One region of the Arthrobacter sp. D3-18 genome, then DNA from elsewhere that is predicted to be linked to it. Evidence: riboswitches for the same ligand, from Rfam matches in the RefSeq annotation. Region 1 holds a riboswitch; the other holds the start of a gene.
What was found. A riboswitch is a leader RNA that binds a small molecule or an ion and turns the genes downstream of it on or off. The one in region 1 is predicted to bind glycine.
Positions count from the first base shown of each region.

Region 2: it holds a riboswitch for glycine, as region 1 does, so the genes downstream of both, gcvP (aminomethyl-transferring glycine dehydrogenase) here and gcvP (aminomethyl-transferring glycine dehydrogenase) in region 1, are expected to answer to the same signal.

Region 1 is NZ_CP096440.1:3,531,126-3,537,026, reverse strand. Features, by position in the region: gene M1D89_RS18350 (NAD(P)/FAD-dependent oxidoreductase) at 1-135, shown strand, start outside; gene M1D89_RS18345 (hypothetical protein) at 248-460, shown strand; gene M1D89_RS18340 (amidohydrolase) at 571-1,794, opposite strand; gene M1D89_RS18335 (cyclodeaminase/cyclohydrolase family protein) at 1,885-2,544, shown strand; gene M1D89_RS18330 (MFS transporter) at 2,595-4,145, opposite strand; gene M1D89_RS18325 (TetR/AcrR family transcriptional regulator) at 4,218-4,757, shown strand; glycine riboswitch at 4,851-4,948, shown strand; gene gcvP (aminomethyl-transferring glycine dehydrogenase) at 5,129-5,901, shown strand, end outside.
Region 2 is NZ_CP096440.1:199,213-205,113, forward strand. Features, by position in the region: gene M1D89_RS02985 (PucR family transcriptional regulator) at 1-714, shown strand, start outside; glycine riboswitch at 789-887, shown strand; gene gcvP (aminomethyl-transferring glycine dehydrogenase) at 1,023-3,914, shown strand; gene gcvT (glycine cleavage system aminomethyltransferase GcvT) at 3,926-5,062, shown strand; gene gcvH (glycine cleavage system protein GcvH) at 5,317-5,700, shown strand; gene glyA (serine hydroxymethyltransferase) at 5,697-5,901, shown strand, end outside.

The DNA of each region.
Region 1 (5,901 bases):
ACGGATCTGACCGGGCAAGTGATGGCCTCCTCAGCCGCAGGTGTCATGGCAGGCGCTTCCATCAATGCGGATCTCATGATGGAGGAAACCAGGAGGGCTGTAGAGGAAGCGCGCCAGACAGCACTAGCCCACTAAGCCTGTGTGTAACTACGCGGGAAAATGCTCCAACTGATCACAAAGCACAAAACCATCGACGTGAGGGCACAGTCCGAGGACGATTAAGGGACAGCCACTAAGGAGGTTGGACATGTGCTACGCGTACTATGACGACTTCGAGCGGCGCACGAAGAAGGACTCCGTGCGCAAGCCTGAAGCGCACACGTCTGAGACACCCAAGGATCAGGAACCTGCACAGAACCGTCCACGGACGGAAGGAACACTGTGGACTTTCCTGGCCCGCCGTCGCAGGGAATCCGAGGTTTCCGAACCGAGGATCGACCGCATCCGCGAGAAGGTCTAGGCACCCCTGGATCCGATCCAAGGAGCTGGACCCGATAGCAGAAGTAAGCAAAAGGAAAGGCGCTGCTCTCGCAGCGCCTTTCCTTTGCAGGCTTGCCCTGCGAGATACAGCTAGGACTTAGCAGCCAAGTATTCCCGGGCAGCCGTCACCAGTGCTTCCGTTCCGTGCGCCAGCGTCGGCTGGATGACGGGCGCAAAGTACGGCGAGTGATTCGACGGAATGTCCTCGGGAAGGCGACCGGTTGTGGCCCACTCCTTGAACAAGGAAGGCTCGGCACCACCAAGGAACCAGAAGACCAGTGGGGCGCCGGCAGCCTTTGCCAATGCTCCCACGTCTTCGCTTCCGGACACAGGTCCAGGGTCGATGATCCGGGTTTCGCCGAACTTTGCCTTAAACGCTGCGGACACCCTCTCGGTGGCAGCTTGGTCGTTAACGGTCAGGGGGAAATGCTCTTCGAAATGAATCTCCGGTTCCTTTGGGGCACCCGAAGCTGTGGCTTCCCCTTTGGCAATGCGCTCAATTGAACCGAGGATCTTATCCCTGGTGGCATTGCTGAATGTACGGACGCTGAGGCCCAAAGTGGCCGTTTCCGGGATGATGTTGTTCTTGGTGCCAGAGTGAATCTGCCCAACGGTCACCACTGCGGAGTCACTGGCGGCGAGCTCACGCGACACAATGCCCTGCAACCGCACAGTGGCTGCCGCAGCCATCAGAACCGGGTCAATGGTGGTCTCCGGACGTGATCCGTGACCACCCCGCCCATGCAAGGTGATGTTGAGGGAATCGGCAGATGCCATGGTGACGCCGGGACGGATACCGAACCATCCGGCGGGGAAGGGGGCCACGTGTTGGCCCAGGACGACATCGGGTTTGGGCACTGAATCGTACAATCCGTCGGCAACCATGGTTTCGGCCCCGCCGCCCCATTCTTCAGCCGGCTGGAAGAGCGCGATCAGGGTGCCTTGCCACTCATGACGCTGCGCGGCCAGAACATCCACAGCACCAACGAGGCAGCTCACGTGCACGTCATGTCCACAAGCATGCATGACCGGCATGTCCTTGCCTTCATGATCAACACCCACAGCGGAGCTTGCATAATCCAAACCTGTTGCTTCCTTGACCGGCAGGGCATCCATGTCGGCCCTGAGCATCACCACCGGTCCAGGCCCATTGTCCATAACGCCCACAACCCCGGTCTTTCCGATGTTGCGATGAACGGTGAAGCCAAGATCTTCGAGATAGCCCGCGGCGATCCCGGCCGTTCGGGTCTCCTGGAAGGACAACTCAGGATGGGCATGTAGGTCCTTATAAAGCTCTTCGAGGTCAATGGTCATGAGTCTGCCCTTTTCATTCGACGCCTGGGTCTGGCCAGTGTATCCAGCCCGAAGCTGCAAAGGCCGGGAAGCCCCGGCACACTGGATGGCATGAACGATTCTGAATCAGTCACCACCCAGCAATCCACCGTTGAGGAATGGACTAAGGCCTTGGCGGAATCCACGGGCTCGCCAGGCGGGGGCGCGGGGACCGGGGTCATGCTCTCCATCGCGGCCTCCTTGACGTCCATGGTGGCCGGATATACCGAGGCGGAAGAGACCCAGCGCGAACAGCTGACCGGCATCCACTCCCGGGCGCACGAACTTCGACGAACTGCCCTTCAACTAGCCGACGACGACGCTTCCGCCTCCAACGCCTTCGGCGCTGCCTTCCGCCTGGACCCCGGCCCTGAACGCGACGACGCGATACATCAAGCATCCGTCGACGCTGCCAAGGCATCAGCAGTTCTGGGGGAGCGGGCCATCGACGCCATTGAAGACCTCGGCTGGCTCGCTTCCAACGGAAATCCGGCGCTGATCGCTGACGTCGTAGTTGGCTTCGGAGCCCTCCGCGCAGCAATAGCCGGAGCCAGAACCAACGTGAGCTTCGACCTCGCATCCCTGACCTCCGCAGGCGCCACACTCGAGGGAGTCAGGGAACAGCATCCAGAGCTATGGAATACGGTCACTCGGCTCAGCGACGCCCTCGACAGGATCGACGAACTAACCGCCGGCGTCGACAAAAAAGCGGCGCCGACCGAAGCTATCTAGCTTCAGCCGGCGCCGTGTTTACTACTACTGCGCCTTCGGCGCTGTGCCCGTTACTGCGCCTTCGGCACACGCCGGAGTACGACGGCGGCGAGCACTGCCGCGCCGGCCATCAGTACCAGCCCAATCGCCGCAGTGATGTGGACGCCGGACTCGAAAGCTGTCCGGGCGGCCACCGTCAGCGCCTCCGACAATGGGGCCGGAAGGGCAGACGCCGCATCAACAGCGCCTGCGAGCGTTTCAGTGGACTTGCCGGCCGCTTGCGTGGATACACCGTCCGGAATGATGAGGTTGTGCTGGTAGGAAGCAGTGAGGATCGACCCAAGCACCGCCGTTCCCAGGAGGGACCCCAACTCATAACCGGTCTCGGAAATAGCCGAGGCTGCCCCGGACTTGTCGGCCGGTACTGAGGCAAGGATGAGGTCGTTGGAGATGGTCTCCGCGGCCCCAACGCCCACTGCGAGTACGGTCAGGGCTGACAACAGAAACACGGGTCCGCTGCCGTGGTCACCCACAACCACAATCAGGTATCCCGCGGCGCTGAGCGTCAGGCCCGCGGCCACAACGAAACCAGGCCGAACGCGCTTGACCAGCGGCACCACCAGCAGGCCGGCGACGACAGTGGCCAGGAGAGCGGGAATCATCGCGATGCCGGCCTCCATGGGGGACTGGCCCTCAACAAGTTGCAGGTGCTGGGCGAAGAAGTAGATGAAACCCGTCATGGAGAAGAGGGACAGGACGTTCGCCACGATTGCGGTACTGAACACCTTGTTCTTGAACAAAGAGACGTCCAGCATGGGGCTCGCGATCCGCTGCTGGCGGCGAACGAAGATAATGCCCATCACTACGCCAAACCCCATGAAGGCAACCGCGGACGCCCCGAAACCATGAACCGCGAATTCCTTGATGCCGTAAACGAACGGCGCCATGGTGACTACGGACAGGACAATGCTGGGCACATCCACCCGGCCAGGATTGGCGTCCTTGGACTCGGGGATCAGCACCCGGCCGAAGGCCAGGAGCGGCAGGAGCAGGAAAGCCGCCACCAGGAACACGGCACCCCACCAGAAGTGCTCCACCAGCCAGCCACCGAAGATCGGACCAAGAGCGGCACCACCGGAGAAACCGGCGGCCCAGACGGCGATCGCGAGCCGACGCCGGTTGGGATCGGTGAAGATGTTCCGGATCAGGGAAAGGGTTGACGGCATCAGCATGGCGCCGAAGACACCCAGGCCCGCGCGGCCGGCGATGAGCCACTCAGCGGAAGGCGCGAAGGCCGTAGCAGCCGAAACCGCAGCGAAGCCCGTGCTGCCGATCAAAAGCAGCCGACGTCGTCCGATCCTGTCGCCCAAGTTGCCCATCGACACCAGCAATGCGGCGAGGACCAGCGGGTATGCATCAACAATCCACAGCAATTGGACACCGCCCACATCCAGGGAACGGGCGATTTCGGGCAGAGCGAAAGTGAGCGCGGTGTTGTCGACGGCCACCAGCAGCACCGGAAACATCAGGAGCGCCAGTGCCGTCCAGTCGCGCCACGGTGCTGCCTGGCCCTTAACGGGATGAGCGGAACGGGGTGCTTGGGTTGAGGACGGCGAGAACATGTAACTTACTGTACCGTCCAGACGGTACAGTTTCAAATAGAAGCCGGTAAGCCTTTAGGGAATGATGGATACATGCCACGAAAACCAGTTGCCCGGGACGCCGTCCTGGATGCCTTCGAAGCCCTCCTTATTGAGGTGGGGGAGCGTGCCGCCACGCTCGACGCCGTTGCCAAGCGGGCAGGCGTGTCCAAAGGCGGGCTGCTCTATCACTTTCCCAATAAGGAAGCGTTGATCGCGGCACTTCTGGAACGCCTGGACTTGCTCGCCCAAGAAGATACCGAACTGATGAAGGCTGCCCCCGATGGTTCAGCCACCTACTTCATCCGATCCTCGCTCTGGGCAGATACGCCCATGGACCGGGCCTTCGTCGCTGCCACAAGATTGGCCGAAGTTGCCCACGAGGAAACCCGTCGCAGGTTTGCCGCGATCCAGCAGCGGTGGTTGGACGTGCTCGCTGAGGACGTTGGGCCGGAGGTCGCCAAGGCCGTCAGCTACATGGGTGACGGCCTCTATTTCAACGCGATTTTTGAAGGCGGACAGGAGGGAGGCAACGCCGGGCGGGAGGCCGACGTCGAAATCCTGCTGGGAGTCCTTGAGCGGTTGCGGAAGTAGCGGGCCATCCATTTGCTGCAGGGCCCGGCACGTAGGACAATTAACACTCGTGGCGTGCCTTAAGCGGTGCCCACACACAACTGAACATGCCTTTGATCTGCGGCGGGAGAGTCCTGCAAGCAAGTGATGCAGGCGCCGTAGGAGCAAACCCTCCCCAGGAATCTCTCAGGCCCACGCACCGCCGCGGCTAGGCAACTCTGGAAAGCAGCAGGTACTCAGCCCACCTTCGGGTCGAAGAGTGCTGTGCTCACCGACGGTGCAAGCGATGGTTGTTCACGCAACGCGCGGAAACTCTCAGGTCCAATACAGAGCGGGGAGGAACCCAGCCGCTGTGGCGTCCCCAAACGCTGCCCAAGTAATGGAGTTCCTTCGTGACGGTTAGTTCTGCCTCCACCACCTTCGTCGATCGGCATATCGGCGCCCGCCGCCAGGCCGACATTGAGACCATGCTCAAGTCCGTCGGCTACGACACTGTTGATTCGCTGGTCGACACCGCCGTCCCGAACGACATCCGCCAGGAAGTTGCCCTTACCCTGCAGAACGCGCTGAGTGAAGTTGAAGTTCTGGCCGAGCTGCGCAAGCTCGCTTCCAAGAACAAGACGGCCGTTCAGATGATCGGCCAGGGCTACTACGACACCGTGACGCCGCCCGTGATCCGCCGGAACATCCTCGAATCGCCGGCTTGGTACACCGCCTACACCCCTTACCAGCCGGAAATCTCGCAGGGCCGCCTCGAAGCGCTCCTGAACTTCCAGACCATGGTCCAGGACCTGGTTGGGCTTCCGATTGCCAACGCGTCCCTACTGGATGAAGCAACTGCAGTGGCCGAAGCCGTGCTGATGATGCGCCGAGCCAACAAGAACAAGGCTGTCCAGGATGGCAAGACCGTCCTCGACGCTGACTGCCTCCCGCAGACCATCGCCATCGTCAAGGGGCGTGCCGAGGCGCTCGGCTTCGAAGTCGAGGTGGCTGACCTTTCCTTGGGTCTGCCGGAAGGTGCCATCAACGGCGTCGTCCTCCAACAACCCGGCGTTTCCGGCCGCGTGTTCGATCATTCTGCCGTGATTGCCGACGCCAAGGAGCGCGGTGCGCTGGTTACCGTTGCTGCCGACCTCCTGTCCCTGACCCTCATCACCCCTCCAGG
Region 2 (5,901 bases), 1.3 Mb from region 1:
CACCGACTGGCGGGCGAGTTCCTGCTGCAGGCCATGGATGGGCGTTTGGGCGCGGCCGAGATGGAGAGCCGGCTGGCCGGTTTCGAGGTTCCGCCACAGGATTTCCTGATCGCCTCCATGGCCAAGGCTGCCGGCCATAAAACAGCGGACGACGGCGACAGGCTGGCTAATGTTCATATCGAACTGTGGCGGCACGGGGTTGCGTCGGCCACGTTGAAGCGGAACAACAGGCTCCACGTGGTGGTCGCGGCCGACGTTTCTGGCGACGTCCTGGTGCACTGCGCCGGGGCGGATGCCGCCATTGGAATCAGTGCGCCTGCGGCCGTCGCCACCATCCAGCGCGCACTGCAGGAGTCCCTCTGGGCGCTCGGTTCGGCCCGAGCCGCCAACCTGGGACTGACCCGTTATGCGGAGGGGCCATCGTGGCTTGGACTCACCAGTTTCGAGGAAGGAACGGCGCTGGTGCGGCGTCTTTTGGGCCCAATTTTCGATTACGAGCAGGGCCAGGAAGGCGATCTCCTGGTCACCTTGAAGACGTATTTGGACTCGCAACGCTCTTGGCAAAAGACTGCTACGGCACTCTTCGCCCACCGGCAGACCATCATCTATCGAATGCGGAAAATCGGCGAACTGACGGGGCTGGACATGGGTGAAACGTCCACGATTGCCCAATTGTGGTTTGCGCTGCAGATCCATGAAGCGATGCATCAGTAGTCATACCTTGCTTGCGCATTTTCACAACAACCAGCTATGGTGTGAAGCGTGTCACCCAGGTGATGCAACGCTATTGATCTGCGGCGGGAGAGTCCTGCCGGTACATCCAGTCAGGCGCCGTAGGAGCAAATCCTCCCCAGGAATCTCTCAGGCCCATGTACCGCCGCGGTTAGGCAACTCTGGAAAGCAGTCCGGGTAACCGGGCTCACCGACGGTGCAAGCAGGCAACATTCCTGCGGAATCTCTCAGGTCCAATACAGAGCGGGGAGGAACCCACATCATCGTGGCGCTCACTGGGCGCCTGAATCATGGAGTTCCTCTTGACTGTTCAATCAACCCCCACCGCCTTCGCGGACCGGCACATCGGCGCCCGCCGCCAAGCCGACGTTGACACCATGCTCAAGGCCATCGGCTACGACTCTGTCGACGGCTTGGTAGACGTCGCCGTCCCCGATTCCATCCGCCAGGAAACTGCGCTCAAGCTGCAGGACGCCCTCACCGAGGTGCAGGTCCTTACCGAGCTCCGCAAGCTCGCGTCCAAGAATAAGACCGCTGTCCAGATGATCGGGCAGGGCTACTACGACACCGTGACGCCGCCGGTGATCCGCCGCAACATACTGGAAGCTCCCGCTTGGTACACGGCCTACACGCCGTACCAGCCGGAAATTTCACAGGGCCGCCTTGAGGCACTGCTCAACTTCCAGACCATGGTGCAGGACCTCACGGGACTTCCCGTAGCCAACGCCTCGCTGCTGGATGAAGCCACCGCCGTGGCCGAAGCCGTGCTGCTGATGCGCCGTGCCAACAAGAACAAGACTGCCAAGGATGGCAAGACTGTCCTCGACGCCGACCTCCTTCCGCAGACCATCGCGATCGTGAAGGGCCGCGCCGAGGCGCTGGGCTTCGAGGTTGAGATTGCCGACCTTTCGGCGGGCCTTCCTGACGGCGACATCAACGGCGTCGTCCTGCAGCAGCCCGGCGTTTCCGGCCGCGTATTCGACCACTCCGGTGTCATAGCGTCGGCCAAGGAACGCGGTGCGCTGGTCACCGTTGCAGCTGACCTGCTGGCGCTCACGCTCATCACGCCCCCGGGCGAACAAGGTGCGGACATCGCCGTCGGAACCGCGCAGCGCTTCGGCGTCCCGCTGTTCTTCGGTGGCCCGCACGCTGCCTACATGGCCGTGCGTGAAGGAATGGAGCGCACACTTCCTGGCCGCATTGTTGGTGTTTCCAAGGACAACGCCGGCGTCCCTGCTTACCGTCTGGCCCTCCAGACCCGCGAGCAGCACATCCGCCGCGAAAAGGCTACGTCCAACATCTGCACCGCGCAGGCTCTGCTCGCGATCGTGGCCTCGATGTACGCGGTTTACCACGGTCCGGAAGGCCTGAAGGCGATTGCTGAAACCGTCCACGGCCAGGCCCGTGTTTTGGCTGCGACCCTACAGAAGGCCGGCCGCGAACTCGTGTCCGAGGTCTTCTTCGACACCCTCACCGTCCGGGTGCCCGGCAAGGCCGACAAAGTCATTGCCGCCGCCGAAGCGCGCGGCATCAACTTGCGTCTGATCGATGCGGACACCGTTGGCGTCTCCGTTGATGAAACCACGACGCCGGAGGTCCTCTCCGCGGTGGCCGTCGCCTTTGGTGCCGGTCCGGTAGGGGACACCGCTGGGTTCGAGCTTCCCGCCAACGTGGTCCGTACCTCCGATTTCCTGCAGCACCCGGTGTTCAACACGCACCGTTCCGAGACACAGCTGTTGCGCTATATCCGCAAGCTGTCCGACCGGGACCTTGCCCTGGACCGCACCATGATCCCGTTGGGTTCCTGCACCATGAAACTCAACGCGACGGCTGAGATGGAAGCAATCTCCTGGCCGGAGTTCGCCTCCATCCACCCGTTCGCTCCGGACCATCAGACAGCAGGTTGGCGCGAACTGATCGAGGACCTGGAAGCTGACCTCACTGAGATCACTGGCTACGACCAGGTCTCCATCCAGCCGAATGCCGGCTCCCAGGGTGAGCTCGCCGGGCTGCTGGCGATCCGCGGCTACCACCTGTCCCGCGGAGATGAGCAGCGCACCGTCTGTTTGATTCCGGCATCTGCCCACGGCACCAACGCAGCCTCTGCTGTGCTGGCGGGCATGAAGGTTGTGGTTGTGGCCACGGCCGGTGACGGCACGATCGATCACGCAGACCTGGCCGCCAAGATCGAAGCCAACAAGGACGTCCTGTCCTGCATCATGATCACCTACCCGTCTACTCACGGTGTGTACGACGCCGACGTCCGCGAGGTCTGCGACGCGATCCACGCCGCCGGCGGCCAGGTGTACGTGGACGGTGCGAACCTGAACGCGTTGGTTGGCCTGGCCCAGCCGGGCAAGTTTGGCGGCGATGTTTCCCACCTGAACCTGCACAAGACGTTCTGCATCCCGCACGGCGGCGGTGGACCGGGTGTTGGCCCTGTTGCTGCGAAAGCTCACTTGGCTCCGTTTATGCCCGGCGACGCTAACAGTGCTGCTACTCCTGAGGACGCTGCCTCTACCGGTGTGGCAATCTCTGCCTCGCGTTATGGCTCTGCCGGTGTGCTCCCGATTTCGTGGGCATATGTGAAGCTCATGGGCGGTCAGGGGCTGACGGAAGCTACCAAGTCGGCGTTGCTGGCAGCCAACTACGTTGCTTCTCGCCTGGATGAGCACTTCCCCATCCTCTACACGGGCGAGGGCGGACTCGTGGCCCACGAATGCATCCTGGACCTCCGCGAATTGACCGCTCGCACCGGTGTGACGGCCGAAGACGTAGCCAAACGCCTGATCGACTTCGGCTTCCACGCCCCCACCCTCGCGTTCCCGGTTGCCGGCACCTTGATGGTGGAGCCCACCGAGTCCGAGGACCTGGCCGAGATCGACCGCTTCATCGAAGCCATGATCACCATCCGCGCCGAGATCGAGCAGGTGGCAAGCGGTGATTTCACTGTTGAGAAGTCGCCGCTGCGCAACGCACCGCACACGGCTGCCGCCGTCGTGAGTTCCGACTGGGACCGCGAGTACCCGCGTGAGCAGGCAGCGTTCCCCGTCCACCACCTCAAGCAGGACAAGTACTTCCCGCCGGTCGGCAGGATCGACGGCGCCGCAGGTGACCGGAATCTTGTGTGCTCCTGCCCGCCTCTCGAAGCATTTGAGAACACTGCTGACTTCGAAAAATAAGGACTCCCGATATGTCTGAGAACTACACAGCCCTCTATGAGCAACACAAAAAGGCCGGCGCTTCCTTCACCGACTTCGGCGGCTGGCAGATGCCCCTCAAGTACGAGTCCGAGCTCGCCGAGCACCACGCCGTCCGCAAGACCGCCGGCCTGTTCGACCTCTCCCACATGGGCGAAGTGTGGGTCACTGGTCCCGAGGCTGCCGCCTTCCTGGACTACGCGCTGGTGGGCAAGATGTCCGCGGTAGCCGTGGGCAAGGCCAAGTACTCGCTGATTTGCAACGCCGACGGCGGCATCATCGACGACCTCATTTCTTACCGTCGCCCCTCTCCCGAAGAAGGCGTGGACAAGTACCTGGTGGTCCCTAATGCGGGCAACGCGACGGTAGTTGCCGCTGCGCTGGTGGAGCGCGCATCCGGTTTCGACGTCGTGGTGGAGGACGCCTCGGCTGAAACCTCCCTCATCGCAGTGCAGGGCCCGAACGCCGAAGCCATCCTGCTGACCCTTGTCCCGGCCGAACAGCACGCGCGGGTTACCGAGTTGAAGTACTACGCGGCGGCGGAGGTCGCCGTCAACGGGCAGGACCTGTTACTGGCCCGCACCGGGTACACGGGCGAGGACGGCTTCGAGATTTACATCCCGAACGTCGACGCTGCTGGCCTCTGGGAAGCGCTGCTCGAAGCGGGCGAAGGCCACGGACTCATCCCTGCCGGCCTAGCAGCCCGCGACTCCCTGCGCCTTGAAGCCGGGATGCCTCTGTACGGCAACGAGCTTTCGCGCCACGTCAATGCCTACGCGGCAGGGCTTGGTCCGGTAGTTTCCCTTGCCAAGGAAAGCGACTTCATTGGCCGCGACGCGCTCACTGCTATCAAGGCTGCCGGCGTCGGCTCCGCTCTTGGACAGAAGCTCGTGGGCCTCAAGGGCGCCGGACGCCGCGCCGCCCGCGCCCATTACTCGGTGCTCAAAGACGGTTCGCTCATCGGTGAAGTCACCTCCGGCCAGCCAAGCCCGACGCTCGGCTACCCGATCGCCTTGGCGTATGTCGACGTCGAGCATTCAGAGCCGGGCACCATCGTGGACGTCGACCTCCGCGGCAAAGCCGAACCGTTCGAAGTTGTGACGCTGCCGTTCTACAAGCGCGCTAGGTAGCCGGCGGGAGTGACTGGGTGTTACGAAGCCCGGCGGGAGTGACATCCTCCGCGGGCTCGGTCGCAGAAGCGCCCGCTGGGCGGACGCGATGCTTCCTTGGACGCCCGCTTCCGGATGTCACTCCCGCAGGGGCGTGTTGCCGGATGTCACTCCCACAGGGCTGCGGCGCTGGTTGAACCCCTAAGCGCTGGGGATGGGTCAACCTGCCGCAAGAGATCTTGGAAAGTTTTCAGTAAGTGAGAGAAGGAATTGGAATGAGCAAAGTAGTCGCCGAGCTGAAGTATTCGGCTGAACACGAGTGGGTTGCCGTCGATGGTGACGGGCCTGTGGGGATTGGGATTTCTGCGGTGGCCGCTGACGCCCTGGGCGACATTGTGTATGTGGACCTGCCCGAGGTTGGCTCCACTGTGACCGCCGGCGAGACGTGTGGCGAGGTGGAATCGACCAAGTCCGTATCGGACCTGTACTCACCCGTAACGGGCGAGGTGACCGAGATCAACGACGCCGTAGTGAGTGATCCCGCCCTCATCAACAACGATCCCTATGGTGCCGGCTGGCTGTTCAAGGTGGCCGCCACCGAAGAAGGGCCGCTCATGTCGGCCGAAGAATACGCTGCAACGAACGGTGGAGAACTGTGAACCCGGTATCTGTAACTGACTTTCAGCAGGTTGTGTCGGCGTCGTTGGACGCCCAGCTGTCCGAGCTGGATCCTGAGATCGCTGCAAAGATCGACGACGAACTGGGTCGCCAGCGCGACGGCCTGGAAATGATCGCTTCCGAAAACCACACAGCTGTTGCCGTGATGCAGGCTCAGGGTTCCGTGCTGACCAACAAGTACG